3 regions of the Lysinibacillus sp. FSL L8-0126 genome follow, and region 1 is predicted to be linked to each of the others. Evidence: a T-box and tRNA genes for the amino acid it is inferred to sense, from the RefSeq annotation. Region 1 holds a T-box; the other regions hold tRNA genes.
What was found. A T-box is a leader RNA that pairs with one kind of tRNA and senses whether it is charged. The one in region 1 lies ahead of metG (methionine--tRNA ligase), so its partner is inferred to be a tRNA-Met.
Positions count from the first base shown of each region.

Region 1 (5,055 bases):
TTGTTCCATTAAAAATTTTTCAATGAATGGTCCGAGCCAATTAGTAATAATGGCAGGAATACTTTTTTGAAAAATAACATGAAGTCCATTGTTTTTTACATTCCAACCCATCACATTTTCTGAATCTGGCATCCATTTAGAGCCTGTTGCCAAAATAGAAGGTGTTGTTTTTTTTGTATCGATGGTTAAATCGTCTCCGCAAACGAGAATACAAGCAGCACCATCTGCAAAAAGAGAAGCACCGATTAAATTACTTTTAGAAAAATCATTTGGCTGAAAAGTGAGGCTACATAACTCGACACAAACGACAAGCACCTTCGCATGTGGATGGGCTTTACAAAAATCAAAGGCTCTACTTACACCTGCTGCTCCGCCAGCACATCCTAACCCCCATAGTGGAATACGTTTCAGTCGATCTGAAAAGGGAAGTTTATTCATCACACGCGCATCAATGCTTGGTGTTGAAATGCCAGTACTACTGACAAAAATGATAGCATCAATCTCTTCGGGAGAAATGGGTGAAGATAAAAAAGCATCATTTTCTAAACATGCCTGGATGACGTTCACGCTGTATTGTGTAGCTAATTCAATATATAAATCATTGCGTTCCTCAAAGGAGTGATTCGTACGATGCCATTCTGATGGAACACAAAAATGGCGGGTGTCGATGCCACCATTTTCAAAAACCTTTAAGTAGCGCTCTAGTTTTGGGATTTTTGCATAGAAAAGCTCTTTCGTTAGTTCCTCTGCATTTGATTGCTGTAATGTGTAAGGTGGTTGATGTGTGCTAATAGAAATGATTTTAGGCAATTCAACATCTCCTCGCATTTAGTGGTCTTGTTCATTCTATGCGTCAAGGATTAGAATAAATGCTTATAAGATTATAATTGACAATTTCTGAAAATTTAGCTATATTGATAACAACTAAATGGAAAGAAGGTGATGTGACATGATGAATAGATCTATTTTTAGCGAACTGCAATTCGGTTTGTTCCATTTCACACGCCTAAAATATACAAAGTGACGCCGTGCTATAACTCGGGGTATTTGTGTATCTTTTAAACGTGCCTGTGAAACCTTGTAACTGCCGAATTGCAGCTACAAGGTTTTTTTCGTGGTTCAAAAAATGCTGAATGACGATAGAGTCTCTGGCGGATATTACAGACATTGCGCTGAGGCGTCAAGGATATGTACGTTTAGGAGGAAAATAAATTGAATTTAACAACAGTAGGTTTTACAACGTATTTTGAAGAGCAAATGATGGAAATGAAAAAACAGCCTAAATTGAAGAATTGTGTGCCTGCAAGGGTTACATTAGAGCATAAGCATTCTTACCGAGTGTTAGCCGAAGAGGGCGAATGGCTTGCGACAATTGCTGGTCATTATGCGTATACGTCTTTAGCTCGGGAGGACTATCCAGCAGTTGGTGATTGGGTGCTAGTAGAGAAAATGCCTGGTGAGGAACGAGCAATTATTCATCAGCTATTCCAACGAAAATCTGTATTTTCACGTAAAGTTGCAGGAACTGAAATTCAAGAACAGATTGTCGCATCAAATGTCGATATCGTGTTACTTGTTATGAGCTTGAACGCTGATTTTAATATTCGACGTTTGGAGAGATATTTAGTAGCTGCCTGGGATTCAGGGGCAAGGCCAGTGATTGTCCTGACGAAGGCAGATTTATGTGAGGATACTGCAAGCTTGGTACAAGAAGTTGAGTCTGTAGCATTTGGTGTAGATATTTTTGTGACGAGTGCTTTATCGGGCGAAGGCTTAATGGAAATTAAGACATTGTTCACGGAGGGAGTGACAGGGGCATTGCTAGGCTCTTCAGGGGCAGGGAAGTCGACCTTAACAAATGCTTTGTGTGGGGAGATGCTGATGAAGGTTGCTGGTATTCGTGAGGAAGATGCTAAGGGTCGTCATACAACTACTCATCGAGAGTTAGTCATATTACCAGATGGGGGCTGTTTAATCGATACACCAGGGATGCGTGAGCTTCAATTATGGGATCAAGGTGATAGTTTAGCTTCAAGCTTTCAAGATATTGAGGAACTAGCAACAGCTTGTCGTTATCGTGATTGTACTCATCAAAAAGAGCCTTATTGTGCTGTCCAGCAAGCTATTGTTGATGGAGAGTTGGATCAATATCGCCTCCAAAGCTACTTTAAGCTCCAAAGAGAATTAGCTTATATGGAACGCAAAACCAATGCACAGGCGAAACTTGAGGAGCAACGTAAATGGAAGCAGATTTCTAAAGGAATAAAAAAAGGTAAAAAATAAGCATTAGGAGCTTAGTTATGACCATTCAACATATTAATCATTTACTATTTTCTGTATCCAATTTAGAGGAATCCACCGCATTCTATGAAAATGTTTTCGATGCTAAATTGCTAGTAAAGGGGAAAAGCACAGCCTATTTTGATGTAAATGGGCTGTGGCTCGCCCTGAATGTAGAGAGGGATATACCACGGAATGAAATCCATCATTCCTATACCCACATCGCCTTTACTATTTGTGAGGATGACTATAATAAAATGTATGATAAATTGCTACAATTAAAGGTCAATATTTTAACAGGGCGTCAAAGAGATGAGAAGGACAAAAAATCGATTTACTTTACAGACCCAGATGGTCATAAATTTGAATTTCATACAGGAACTTTGCAAGATCGTTTGGCTTATTATAAGCAGGAAAAGCCTCACATGACGTTTTTTGATAATTAATCAGGGAGTGATTCTATGAATAAAGCTTTTATTTTTGATATGGATGGCACGTTATTTCAAACAAATCTTATATTAGAGCCTGCGCTCGACGCAACATTTGATGTGCTACGGACAAGTGGCTTGTGGCAAGGAGAAACACCGATAGAAAAATACAGAGAAATAATGGGCGTTCCTTTACCTGTTGTGTGGGAAACATTATGTCCTATGCATACAATAGAGATACGTGAAGAGAGCAATGTTTTATTCCATGTAAAGCTGATTGAGCAAATACGCAATCATCAGGGAGCTTTATATCCATATGCTGAACAAACTCTTGCAGCATTATCAGAGAATTATCCGTTATACATAGCGAGTAATGGACAGGTTGACTATTTACAGGCGATTGTTGAAACCTATCAATTAGAGCGTTTTATAAAGGGAATCTACAGCATTCAATCTATTGTAAGTGGGCATAAATCAGATCTAGTAAAACGAGTTGTAGAAGAAAATGAAATCCAGAACGGGGTAGTGGTGGGAGATCGTTCGTCGGATATTCAGGCTGCACATGACAATCAACTACAGTCGATAGGCGTTCGTTTTGGCTTTGCACAGGATAACGAATTGCAAAAGGCAGACATTATAATAGATGATTTAACAGCGTTATTAAACATCACATTCAATTAATTGCTTAAATTTTAATCTTTATCGAAAAATAGAGTTGATTTAACGACAATCATTGCATTTCATCACTAGAAAGCGTAAAATAGTGCCAATCCTATAGGAAAAGCATTGAAAAGGAAAAGTAAATTGGAGCAGCATTTTGTAGAGAGCCTCTGTTGGTGGAAATGAGGTAAATGAACCCTTTTGAAAATGACCTTTGAGCTTCGTACCGAAAGCTTTTTAGCAAGTAGATTACGACGAGATGGGCACTCGTTACAACAGCGGCAGTATCTCTCATTTTGAATGGAGACGTACTGATGGAGACAAATAGTGTGAGCTATTTGTAAATATAGGTGGTAACACGGGTATACTCGTCCTAATCAGATTTGATTAGGACGATTTTTTTTTTACCATTTTTTTAGTGAGGGGAGCAAACTAGAATGACAATTGTTATTGGAGGCGCTTGGCCATATGCAAATGGTTCTTTGCATTTAGGGCATGTTGCCGCACTATTACCAGGTGATATTTTGGCTAGATATTACCGACAAAAAGGTGAGCAGGTTTTATATGTATCAGGCAGTGATTGTAATGGTACACCTATTTCTATTCGTGCAGCACAAGAAAATACAACAACAGAGGCCATTGCCAATCACTATCATGCTGAATTTACGCAGTGCTTTCGTGATTTAGGATTTACCTATGATTTATACACTAGAACAGATGCAGAACACCATCATGAATCCGTAAAGGGCCTATTTTTACAGCTACTAGCTAACAATTTTTTATACAAAAAGAAAATTGAACAGGCTTACTGTGAGACAGATCAACAATTTCTACCCGATCGATTTGTTGAGGGAATTTGCCCAAATTGTGGTGCAAAGGCAAGGGGAGATCAATGTGATAACTGCTCAGAAATCTTAGACCCACTGGATTTAATAGATAAACGTTGCAAAATATGTGGCAATGAGCCTGTTATTCGTGAGACAGAGCATTTTTATTTTACCTTTAGTCAATTTCAAGGTAGATTGGAGTCTTATGTGGCAGAAGCGAAGGCCCATAAACGTTGGCGAGATAATGCTTTAGGTTTAACGGAGCGTTACTTGGCAGAAGGGGTTCCTGACCGAGCAGTAACAAGAGATTTACCAAACGGCATAGATGTCCCAGTGCCAGGCTTTGAAGGGAAAAAAATATATGTATGGATTGAAGCAGTAGCTGGTTATCTATCAGCAAGTCTAGAGTGGGCAAAAGAGCATCAAATAGCGATTGAAGATTTATGGAATGAAGAGACCATTTCGTATTATGTCCATGGGAAGGATAATATTCCTTTCCATACGGTTATTTGGCCAGCTATTTTAATGGGAATTGGGGCGCAAGCATTACCAACACATATCGTATCGAACGAATATTTAACATTAGAAAAACGAAAATTATTAACTAGTCAAAATTGGGCTGTGTGGGTTCCGTATATTTTAAGTCGTTATGACGCAGACGCCATTCGCTACTTCTTAACGATGAATGCGCCAGAAAACCGTGATACAGATTTTTCATGGCGAGAATTTATTTACAGTCATAATAGTGAATTACTCGGTGCCTATGGTAATTTTGTCAATCGTACATTGAAGTTTATTGAGAAATCCTTTGCCAGCCAGGTGCCACAGGCTGAAGTAGATAGCAATATTCGTAAACAAAC
Region 1 is NZ_CP152028.1:1,865,098-1,870,152, forward strand. It holds gene MHI34_RS09130 (3-oxoacyl-[acyl-carrier-protein] synthase III C-terminal domain-containing protein) at 1-810, opposite strand, end outside; gene rsgA (ribosome small subunit-dependent GTPase A) at 1,213-2,283, shown strand; gene fosM (FosM family fosfomycin resistance protein) at 2,301-2,726, shown strand; gene MHI34_RS09145 (NIF family HAD-type phosphatase) at 2,742-3,389, shown strand; T-box leader at 3,486-3,747, shown strand; gene metG (methionine--tRNA ligase) at 3,806-5,055, shown strand, end outside.

Region 2 (5,055 bases), 730 kb from region 1:
GGAATCTCGTATTTTATCAATAAAGCAAAAATTAGGATCTAAACTATTTATACCAGGACATCATTATCAAAAAGATGAAGTCATTCAATTTGCAGATGCAACTGGTGATTCCCTACAGTTAGCTCAATTATCTGCCGCAAACAAGGAAGCTGAGCATATCGTATTTTGCGGTGTGCATTTTATGGCTGAAACTGCTGATATGCTGACAACGAAGCAGCAACATGTCTATTTACCAGATATGCGTGCAGGTTGTTCAATGGCTGATATGGCTGATATTTATCAAACAGAACAAGCATGGCCGATTCTTCAGCAACTCTTTGGTGATACAATTATCCCGCTAACTTATGTCAATTCAACTGCTGCCATTAAAGCCTTTACGGGAAGACATGGTGGTGCCTGTGTCACTTCATCGAATGCTAAGGAGCTTGTTCAATGGGCATTTACACAAAAACAGCGTATTTTCTTTTTACCTGACCAACATTTAGGAAGAAATACTGCCTATGATTTAGGTATTCCACTTAAAAATATGGCTGTTTGGAATCCCCATAAGAATATACTTGAAACAAATGAGCCGCTTGAGAACATTCAGGTTATTCTATGGAAAGGTCATTGCTCTGTACATGAAGGATTTACGGTTCACCATACGGAGGTCGTTCGCAAAGAACATCCAACTATGCAAATTATTGTTCACCCTGAATGCAGTCGTGAAGTTGTAGCAGCTGCTGATGATGCAGGTTCCACAAAATACATCATTGAGACAATCAATCGTGCACCAAGCGGATCGGCATGGGCTATTGGAACAGAAATGAATCTTGTCAATCGCATAATGAAGCAGCATCCAGATAAACATATTATCTCTTTAAATGAAAATTTTTGTCCTTGCTTAACAATGAATCGCATTGACCTTCCCCATCTGTTGTGGAGCTTAGAAAGTATTGAGCAGGGGCAACCACATAACCGTATCCAAGTAGATGAATATACTACAGCTGAAGCACTTAGCTCTCTCGAAAGAATGCTAGCACGAGGATAATTAGGTTGCTTTAAAAGCAGAGATGGTGTAAAAAAACGTCTCTGCTTTTTATGTTCATATAACATCTATTTTGAATAGCTTAAACAACTGCCATTTTCAAATGCATCATCATCGATCCAATCAAAGAATATCCATCTATTGCTGAAATTGACATGGCTTTATGCTCTATGCTACTGTCGATTTGGAGGTGAAAATAAATGGCTTTTCAATCGAAAAATATTTTTATCAATTTACCAGTGAAAGATCTAAACAAATCCATCAACTTCTTTAAGGAACTAGGTTTTGAGTTCAATCAACAATTTAGCGATGAGACTACAGCCTCAATGATTATTAGTGAAAATATCTTCGTATTAATGATGGTGGAAGAACGATTCAAAGGGTTTAGTAAGAAGGAAATTACAAATACTACTACGTCTGCAGAAGCAATTTTATGTCTATCTGCTGAAAATCGAGAGCAAGTAGATCAATTAGTAAATAAGGCACTGGCCTCCGGTGGTAAATCTTATAGTGAACCCCAAGATCATGGGTTTATGTATGGCTGGGGATTTCAGGATGTAGATGGGCATATCTGGGAAGTAGTTTATATGGATGAAAATGCATTGAATCAAGAGTAATATTTATATCTATGAATATGAAAAAACAGTAGATGCGTGTGCATCTACTGTTTTTTAGTATGACCCGTACGGGATTCGAACCCGTGTTACCGCCGTGAAAGGGCGGTGTCTTAACCACTTGACCAACGGGCCAATGGCGGAGAAGGAGGGATTTGAACCCTCGCGCCGGTTACCCGACCTACACCCTTAGCAGGGGCGCCTCTTCAGCCTCTTGAGTACTTCCCCACATAAAAATGGCTCCGAAGGCAGGACTCGAACCTGCGACAACCTGATTAACAGTCAGGTGCTACTACCAACTGAGCTACTTCGGAATAATGATGGGCCTAAATGGACTCGAACCATCGACCTCACGCTTATCAGGCGTGCGCTCTAACCAGCTGAGCTATAGGCCCTTGGAGCGGGTGATGGGAATCGAACCCACGACATCAGCTTGGAAGGCTGAGGTTTTACCATTAAACTACACCCGCATAAATGGTGGGTCAGGACGGAATCGAACCGCCGACACTTAGAGCTTCAATCTAATGCTCTACCAACTGAGCTACTGACCCATTTCGTCCATGCTAAGCTTATTTTCTTTTGCTTATCATATCTTCTTATGAAAATAATGGCGGTCCCGACCGGGATCGAACCGGCGATCTCCTGCGTGACAGGCAGGCATGTTAACCGCTACACCACGGGACCATTTGGTTGCGGGGGCCGGATTTGAACCAACGACCTTCGGGTTATGAGCCCGACGAGCTACCACTGCTCCACCCCGCGATAATTTTATACGGTTTCGAGTTTTTAAAGCACCATTTATAAAGATTTAAAACTGGAGGAGGTAGAGGGATTCGAACCCCCGCGCGGTGTTACCCGCCTGTCGGTTTTCAAGACCGATCCCTTCAGCCAGACTTGGGTATACCTCCGTTGCAATATATAAATGGTGGACCTTGCAGGACTCGAACCTGCGACCGGACGGTTATGAGCCGTCTGCTCTAACCAACTGAGCTAAAGGTCCTTTAAGATGGCGGCAGAGGGGATCGAACCCCCGACCTTACGGGTATGAACCGTACGCTCTAGCCAGCTGAGCTACGCCGCCAGGATCTTTATACTGGTTAATTTATTATGGTGGAGCCTAGCGGGATCGAACCGCTGACCTCCTGCGTGCAAGGCAGGCGCTCTCCCAGCTGAGCTAAGGCCCCATAATTTCTTTGGAAATGGTCGGGAAGACAGGATTCGAACCTGCGACCCCTTGGTCCCAAACCAAGTGCTCTACCAAGCTGAGCTACTTCCCGTTCTTTTTGGCGCGCCCGACAGGAGTCGAACCCATAACCTTCTGATCCGTAGTCAGACGCTCTATCCAATTGAGCTACGGGCGCATTAAAAATGGTGCCGAGGACCGGAATCGAACCGGTACGGTAGTCACCTACCGCAGGATTTTAAGTCCTGTGCGTCTGCCAGTTCCGCCACCCCGGCACATTTGGAGCGGAAGACGAGGTTCGAACTCGCGACCCCCACCTTGGCAAGGTGGTGTTCTACCACTGAACTACTTCCGCATGTGCATAAGTTTTTTTATCTGGCAATGAAATAATGGTGCGGGTGAAGGGAGTCGAACCCCCACGCCTTGCGGCGCTAGATCCTAAGTCTAGTGCGTCTGCCAATTCCGCCACACCCGCTTATTATTATTTAAAAATGGTGAGCCATGAAGGACTCGAACCTTCGACCCTCTGATTAAAAGTCAGATGCTCTACCAACTGAGCTAATGGCTCTAAAAAAATGGTGCCGGCTATAGGAATCGAACCCACGACCTACTGATTACAAGTCAGTTGCTCTACCTGCTGAGCTAAACCGGCATATGGTGGAGGATGACGGGCTCGAACCGCCGACCCTCTGCTTGTAAGGCAGATGCTCTCCCAGCTGAGCTAATCCTCCTGGGTATTATGCCTAGCGACGTCCTACTCTCACAGGGGGAAGCCCCCAACTACCATCGGCGCTAAAGAGCTTAACTTCCGTGTTCGGTATGGGAACGGGTGTGACCTCTTTGCCATCATCACTAGACTTGCACATGGATGTGCTGGCTTCTGCGTTGCAACATGGATGTTGCGTTCTTAGCAGAAGTTCCTTTATATCAGCTTCAAAATAAATGGTGTCTTGAAGCTCTCTTTTTTGAAAGAGTTGTTCTTTCAAAACTGGATAAACGGTTCATTGAATGGTTCAAACATTTTGGTTAAGTCCTCGATCGATTAGTATTCGTCAGCTCCATGTGTCACCACACTTCCACCTCGAACCTATCTACCTCATCGTCTTTGAGGGATCTTACTTACTTGCGTAATGGGAAATCTCATCTTGAGGGGGGCTTCATGCTTAGATGCTTTCAGCACTTATCCCGTCCACACATAGCTACCCAGCGATGCCTTTGGCAAGACAACTGGTACACCAGCGGTGTGTCCATCCCGGTCCTCTCGTACTAAGGACAGCTCCTCTCAAATTTCCTACGCCCACGACGGATAGGGACCGAACTGTCTCACGACGTTCTGAACCCAGCTCGCGTACCGCTTTAATGGGCGAACAGCCCAACCCTTGGGACCGACTACAGCCCCAGGATGCGATGAGCCGACATCGAGGTGCCAAACCTCCCCGTCGATGTGGACTCTTGGGGGAGATAAGCCTGTTATCCCCGGGGTAGCTTTTATCCGTTGAGCGATGGCCCTTCCATGCGGAACCACCGGATCACTAAGCCCGTCTTTCGACCCTGCTCGACTTGTAGGTCTCGCAGTCAAGCTCCCTTGTGCCTTTACACTCTACGAATGATTTCCAACCATTCTGAGGGAACCTTTGGGCGCCTCCGTTACCTTTTAGGAGGCGACCGCCCCAGTCAAACTGTCCGCCTGACACTGTCTCCTGCCCCGCTAAGGGGCATGGGTTAGAATTTCAATACAACCAGGGTAGTATCCCACCGACGCCTCCTTCGAAGCTGGCGCTCCGAGATCTCTGGCTCCTACCTATCCTGTACAAGTTGTACCAAAATTCAATATCAGGCTACAGTAAAGCTCCACGGGGTCTTTCCGTCCTGTCGCGGGTAACCTGCATCTTCACAGGTACTATAATTTCACCGAGTCTCTCGTTGAGACAGTGCCCAGATCGTTACGCCTTTCGTGCGGGTCGGAACTTACCCGACAAGGAATTTCGCTACCTTAGGACCGTTATAGTTACGGCCGCCGTTTACTGGGGCTTCAATTCGCAGCTTCGCTTGCGCTAACCACTCCTCTTAACCTTCCAGCACCGGGCAGGCGTCAGCCCCTATACGTCACCTTACGGTTTTGCAGAGACCTGTGTTTTTGCTAAACAGTCGCCTGGGCCTATTCACTGCGGCTCTCATGCGCTTGCACGCTCAAGAGCACCCCTTCTCCCGAAGTTACGGGGTCATTTTGC
Region 2 is NZ_CP152028.1:2,595,745-2,600,799, reverse strand. It holds gene nadA (quinolinate synthase NadA) at 1-1,030, shown strand, start outside; gene MHI34_RS12775 (VOC family protein) at 1,228-1,644, shown strand; tRNA gene MHI34_RS12770 (tRNA-Glu) at 1,705-1,776, opposite strand; tRNA gene MHI34_RS12765 (tRNA-Ser) at 1,779-1,869, opposite strand; tRNA gene MHI34_RS12760 (tRNA-Asn) at 1,879-1,955, opposite strand; tRNA gene MHI34_RS12755 (tRNA-Ile) at 1,963-2,036, opposite strand; tRNA gene MHI34_RS12750 (tRNA-Gly) at 2,038-2,111, opposite strand; tRNA gene MHI34_RS12745 (tRNA-Phe) at 2,117-2,192, opposite strand; tRNA gene MHI34_RS12740 (tRNA-Asp) at 2,250-2,325, opposite strand; tRNA gene MHI34_RS12735 (tRNA-Met) at 2,329-2,403, opposite strand; tRNA gene MHI34_RS12730 (tRNA-Ser) at 2,457-2,549, opposite strand; tRNA gene MHI34_RS12725 (tRNA-Ile) at 2,565-2,641, opposite strand; tRNA gene MHI34_RS12720 (tRNA-Met) at 2,649-2,722, opposite strand; tRNA gene MHI34_RS12715 (tRNA-Ala) at 2,750-2,825, opposite strand; tRNA gene MHI34_RS12710 (tRNA-Pro) at 2,842-2,918, opposite strand; tRNA gene MHI34_RS12705 (tRNA-Arg) at 2,926-3,002, opposite strand; tRNA gene MHI34_RS12700 (tRNA-Leu) at 3,011-3,099, opposite strand; tRNA gene MHI34_RS12695 (tRNA-Gly) at 3,105-3,179, opposite strand; tRNA gene MHI34_RS12690 (tRNA-Leu) at 3,215-3,299, opposite strand; tRNA gene MHI34_RS12685 (tRNA-Lys) at 3,317-3,392, opposite strand; tRNA gene MHI34_RS12680 (tRNA-Thr) at 3,401-3,476, opposite strand; tRNA gene MHI34_RS12675 (tRNA-Val) at 3,480-3,555, opposite strand; rRNA gene rrf (5S ribosomal RNA) at 3,566-3,681, opposite strand; rRNA gene MHI34_RS12665 (23S ribosomal RNA) at 3,847-5,055, opposite strand, start outside.
Region 2: it encodes a tRNA-Met, which carries the amino acid that the T-box ahead of metG (methionine--tRNA ligase) is inferred to sense. The anticodon was not compared.

Region 3 (5,055 bases), 390 kb from region 1:
CTACGTTTAATCGCGTAGTATCTTGACGTGAATACATAGCGTCTTGAAGGCAGACCCAGGGAACTGAAACATCTAAGTACCTGGAGGAAGAGAAAGAAAAATCGATTCCCTGAGTAGCGGCGAGCGAAACGGGAAGAGCCCAAACCAAGAGGCTTGCCTCTTGGGGTTGTAGGACACTCAATACGGAGTTACAAAAGAGCGAGTTAGATGAAGCGACTTGGAAAGGTCCGCCAGAGCAGGTAAAAGCCCTGTAGTCGAAAGTTCGTTCTCTCCTGAGTGGATCCTGAGTACGGCGGAACACGTGAAATTCCGTCGGAATCCGGGAGGACCATCTCCCAAGGCTAAATACTACCTAGTGACCGATAGTGAACCAGTACCGTGAGGGAAAGGTGAAAAGCACCCCGGAAGGGGAGTGAAAGAGATCCTGAAACCGTGTGCCTACAAGTAGTTAGAGCCCGTTAATGGGTGATAGCGTGCCTTTTGTAGAATGAACCGGCGAGTTACGATTACGTGCGAGGTTAAGCTTTAGAAGGCGGAGCCGCAGCGAAAGCGAGTCTGAATAGGGCGAAATAGTACGTGGTCGTAGACCCGAAACCAGGTGATCTACCCATGTCCAGGGTGAAGGTAAGGTAACACTTACTGGAGGCCCGAACCCACGCACGTTGAAAAGTGCGGGGATGAGGTGTGGGTAGCGGAGAAATTCCAATCGAACTTGGAGATAGCTGGTTCTCTCCGAAATAGCTTTAGGGCTAGCCTCGTGATGAGAATACTGGAGGTAGAGCACTGTTTGGACTAGGGGGCCATCCCGGTTTACCGAATTCAGACAAACTCCGAATGCCAGATATTTATACACGGGAGTCAGACTGCGAGTGATAAGATCCGTAGTCAAAAGGGAAACAGCCCAGACCACCAGCTAAGGTCCCAAAGTAATCGTTAAGTGGAAAAGGATGTGGCGTTGCACAGACAACCAGGATGTTGGCTTAGAAGCAGCCATCATTTAAAGAGTGCGTAATAGCTCACTGGTCGAGTGACGCTGCGCCGAAAATGTATCGGGGCTAAACGATTCACCGAAGCTGTGGATTGACATCTACGATGTCAGTGGTAGGAGAGCGTTCTAAGTGCGTTGAAGTCAGACCGGAAGGACTGGTGGAGCGCTTAGAAGTGAGAATGCCGGTATGAGTAGCGAAAGACGGGTGAGAATCCCGTCCACCGTATGACTAAGGTTTCCTGAGGAAGGCTCGTCCGCTCAGGGTTAGTCGGGACCTAAGCCGAGGCCGATAGGCGTAGGCGATGGACAACAGGTTGATATTCCTGTACCACCTCCTCACCGTTTGAGAAATGGGGGGACGCAGTAGGATAGGGTAAGCGCGCTGTTGGTTATGCGCGTCCAAGCAGTAAGGCGTGTGTGTAGGCAAATCCGCACACTGTAACGTTGAGCTGTGATGGCGAGTCCGTATGGACGAAGTTCCTGATTTCACACTGCCAAGAAAAGCCTCTATCGAGGTGAGAGGTGCCCGTACCGCAAACCGACACAGGTAGTCGAGGAGAGAATCCTAAGGTGTGCGAGAGAACTCTCGTTAAGGAACTCGGCAAAATGACCCCGTAACTTCGGGAGAAGGGGTGCTCTTGAGCGTGCAAGCGCATGAGAGCCGCAGTGAATAGGCCCAGGCGACTGTTTAGCAAAAACACAGGTCTCTGCAAAACCGTAAGGTGACGTATAGGGGCTGACGCCTGCCCGGTGCTGGAAGGTTAAGAGGAGTGGTTAGCGCAAGCGAAGCTGCGAATTGAAGCCCCAGTAAACGGCGGCCGTAACTATAACGGTCCTAAGGTAGCGAAATTCCTTGTCGGGTAAGTTCCGACCCGCACGAAAGGCGTAACGATCTGGGCACTGTCTCAACGAGAGACTCGGTGAAATTATAGTACCTGTGAAGATGCAGGTTACCCGCGACAGGACGGAAAGACCCCGTGGAGCTTTACTGTAGCCTGATATTGAATTTTGGTACAACTTGTACAGGATAGGTAGGAGCCAGAGATCTCGGAGCGCCAGCTTCGAAGGAGGCGTCGGTGGGATACTACCCTGGTTGTATTGAAATTCTAACCCATGCCCCTTAGCGGGGCAGGAGACAGTGTCAGGCGGACAGTTTGACTGGGGCGGTCGCCTCCTAAAAGGTAACGGAGGCGCCCAAAGGTTCCCTCAGAATGGTTGGAAATCATTCGTAGAGTGTAAAGGCACAAGGGAGCTTGACTGCGAGACCTACAAGTCGAGCAGGGTCGAAAGACGGGCTTAGTGATCCGGTGGTTCCGCATGGAAGGGCCATCGCTCAACGGATAAAAGCTACCCCGGGGATAACAGGCTTATCTCCCCCAAGAGTCCACATCGACGGGGAGGTTTGGCACCTCGATGTCGGCTCATCGCATCCTGGGGCTGTAGTCGGTCCCAAGGGTTGGGCTGTTCGCCCATTAAAGCGGTACGCGAGCTGGGTTCAGAACGTCGTGAGACAGTTCGGTCCCTATCCGTCGTGGGCGTAGGAAATTTGAGAGGAGCTGTCCTTAGTACGAGAGGACCGGGATGGACACACCGCTGGTGTACCAGTTGTCTTGCCAAAGGCATCGCTGGGTAGCTATGTGTGGACGGGATAAGTGCTGAAAGCATCTAAGCATGAAGCCCCCCTCAAGATGAGATTTCCCATTACGCAAGTAAGTAAGATCCCTCAAAGACGATGAGGTAGATAGGTTCGAGGTGGAAGTGTGGTGACACATGGAGCTGACGAATACTAATCGATCGAGGACTTAACCAAAATGTTTGAACCATTCAATGTACGTTTATCCAGTTTTGAAAGAATAAAAAATATTATAATATACTTGTAATTTTGATAAAATATGTTATAATAAGTATTGTCTTTCAAATAGTCTAGTGATGATGGCAAAGAGGTCACACCCGTTCCCATACCGAACACGGAAGTTAAGCTCTTTAGCGCCGATGGTAGTTGGGGGCTTCCCCCTGTGAGAGTAGGACGTCGCTAGGCTATATACTAAAATTATTCCGAAGTAGCTCAGTTGGTAGTAGCACCTGACTGTTAATCAGGTTGTCGCAGGTTCGAGTCCTGCCTTCGGAGCCATTCTTGGAGAGTTGTCCGAGTGGCCGAAGGAGCACGATTGGAAATCGTGTAGGCGGTTAACACTGTCTCAAGGGTTCAAATCCCTTACTCTCCGCCAGCACTTTGATTTATTCCAAAAGTTGGCCCCTTGGTCAAGTGGTTAAGACACCGCCCTTTCACGGCGGTAACACGGGTTCGAATCCCGTAGGGGTCACCATTTAAATACCCAGATGGAGGATTAGCTCAGCTGGGAGAGCATCTGCCTTACAAGCAGAGGGTCGGCGGTTCGAGCCCGTCATCCTCCACCATTATTTTTACAATAGTATATGATTATCGCGGGGTGGAGCAGTGGTAGCTCGTCGGGCTCATAACCCGAAGGTCGTTGGTTCAAATCCGGCCCCCGCAACCAAATGGTCCCGTGGTGTAGCGGTTAACATGCCTGCCTGTCACGCAGGAGATCGCCGGTTCGATCCCGGTCGGGACCGCCATTTATTTTAATAACAAGGGTCAGTAGCTCAGTTGGTAGAGCATTAGATTGAAGCTCTAAGTGTCGGCGGTTCGATTCCGTCCTGACCCATCATGTTTTTTTGCCGGTGTAGCTCAGTTGGTAGAGCAACTGACTTGTAATCAGTAGGTCGTGGGTTCGACTCCTATCGCCGGCACCATGTATTCCCGGAGGGGTAGCGAAGTGGCTAAACGCGGCGGACTGTAAATCCGCTCCTTAGGGTTCGGCGGTTCGAATCCGTCCCCCTCCACCAGTTTTATTATTATAGGGGCATAGTTCAACGGTAGAATAGAGGTCTCCAAAACCTTTGGTGTGGGTTCGATTCCTACTGCCCCTGCCAATTAATTTTATGGCGATTGTGGCGAAGTGGTTAACGCACCGGATTGTGGTTCCGGCATTCGTGGGTTCGATTCCCATCAGTCGCCCCATTTAAAGTAAAATTAATAAAAATTATAATATAATGGCGATTGTGGCGAAGTGGTTAACGCACCGGATTGTGGTTCCGGCACTCGTGGGTTCGATTCCCATCAGTCGCCCCATTTATATAATTATCTTTTGGGGTATAGCCAAGCGGTAAGGCAACGGATTTTGATTCCGTCATGCCCTGGTTCGAATCCAGGTACCCCAGCCATTTTGCGGAAGTAGTTCAGTGGTAGAACACCACCTTGCCAAGGTGGGGGTCGCGAGTTCGAACCTCGTCTTCCGCTCCAACTTCGATGGCGGCATAGCCAAGTGGTAAGGCACAGGTCTGCAACACCTTTATCACCGGTTCAAATCCGGTTGCCGCCTCCATATTTTAACTCTAATCGGTGTATCCGATTTTTTTTATCTCCATTATGCCGGTGTGGCGGAATTGGCAGACGCGCACGACTCAAAATCGTGTTCCTTTGGAGTGTCGGTTCGACCCCGACCACCGGTATCTTTTACAGCGAAGAATCCTTGAAATAACAAGGGTTCTTTTTTTTATGTAGAAAATATGTAGAAAACTTTAAAAGATGTTCAATAATTTGTGGTAAAATAGTATTAATTTGAATGGGGGTATTTGGTATATGAGTCAAGAAATTAAAGATGGTAAAGTAGTTTCTTTTATTAATATGAAAGGTGGCGTAGGAAAAACCACTCTTTGTATAGGTATAGGAGAATATCTAGCTAATTATGAAGGAAAAAAGATTCTATTAATCGATTTAGATCCACAATTTAATACAACACAATCAATTATGGACCTTGTAAATCAAGCTGAAGAATATATGAATGATTATCGTCATAGAATAACTATTCGAAAGATTTTTGAAGATACTAAAACGATTTCAGAAAGACCAAAGATTCCATCTGTTTCGGAGGTTATTTTAAAATTTGAAAGTGAACCAAATATTGACTTGATATGTGGTACGATTGATATAATTAAAGATGATACTTCTAATAAATCGTTATATAAAAGACTAAACAAATTTA
Region 3 is NZ_CP152028.1:2,257,522-2,262,576, forward strand. It holds rRNA gene MHI34_RS10975 (23S ribosomal RNA) at 1-2,798, shown strand, start outside; rRNA gene rrf (5S ribosomal RNA) at 2,911-3,026, shown strand; tRNA gene MHI34_RS10985 (tRNA-Asn) at 3,043-3,119, shown strand; tRNA gene MHI34_RS10990 (tRNA-Ser) at 3,125-3,216, shown strand; tRNA gene MHI34_RS10995 (tRNA-Glu) at 3,241-3,315, shown strand; tRNA gene MHI34_RS11000 (tRNA-Val) at 3,331-3,406, shown strand; tRNA gene MHI34_RS11005 (tRNA-Met) at 3,433-3,507, shown strand; tRNA gene MHI34_RS11010 (tRNA-Asp) at 3,511-3,586, shown strand; tRNA gene MHI34_RS11015 (tRNA-Phe) at 3,603-3,675, shown strand; tRNA gene MHI34_RS11020 (tRNA-Thr) at 3,688-3,763, shown strand; tRNA gene MHI34_RS11025 (tRNA-Tyr) at 3,773-3,856, shown strand; tRNA gene MHI34_RS11030 (tRNA-Trp) at 3,870-3,943, shown strand; tRNA gene MHI34_RS11035 (tRNA-His) at 3,956-4,031, shown strand; tRNA gene MHI34_RS11040 (tRNA-His) at 4,067-4,142, shown strand; tRNA gene MHI34_RS11045 (tRNA-Gln) at 4,160-4,234, shown strand; tRNA gene MHI34_RS11050 (tRNA-Gly) at 4,239-4,313, shown strand; tRNA gene MHI34_RS11055 (tRNA-Cys) at 4,322-4,395, shown strand; tRNA gene MHI34_RS11060 (tRNA-Leu) at 4,442-4,522, shown strand; gene MHI34_RS11065 (AAA family ATPase) at 4,653-5,055, shown strand, end outside.
Region 3: it encodes a tRNA-Met, which carries the amino acid that the T-box ahead of metG (methionine--tRNA ligase) is inferred to sense. The anticodon was not compared.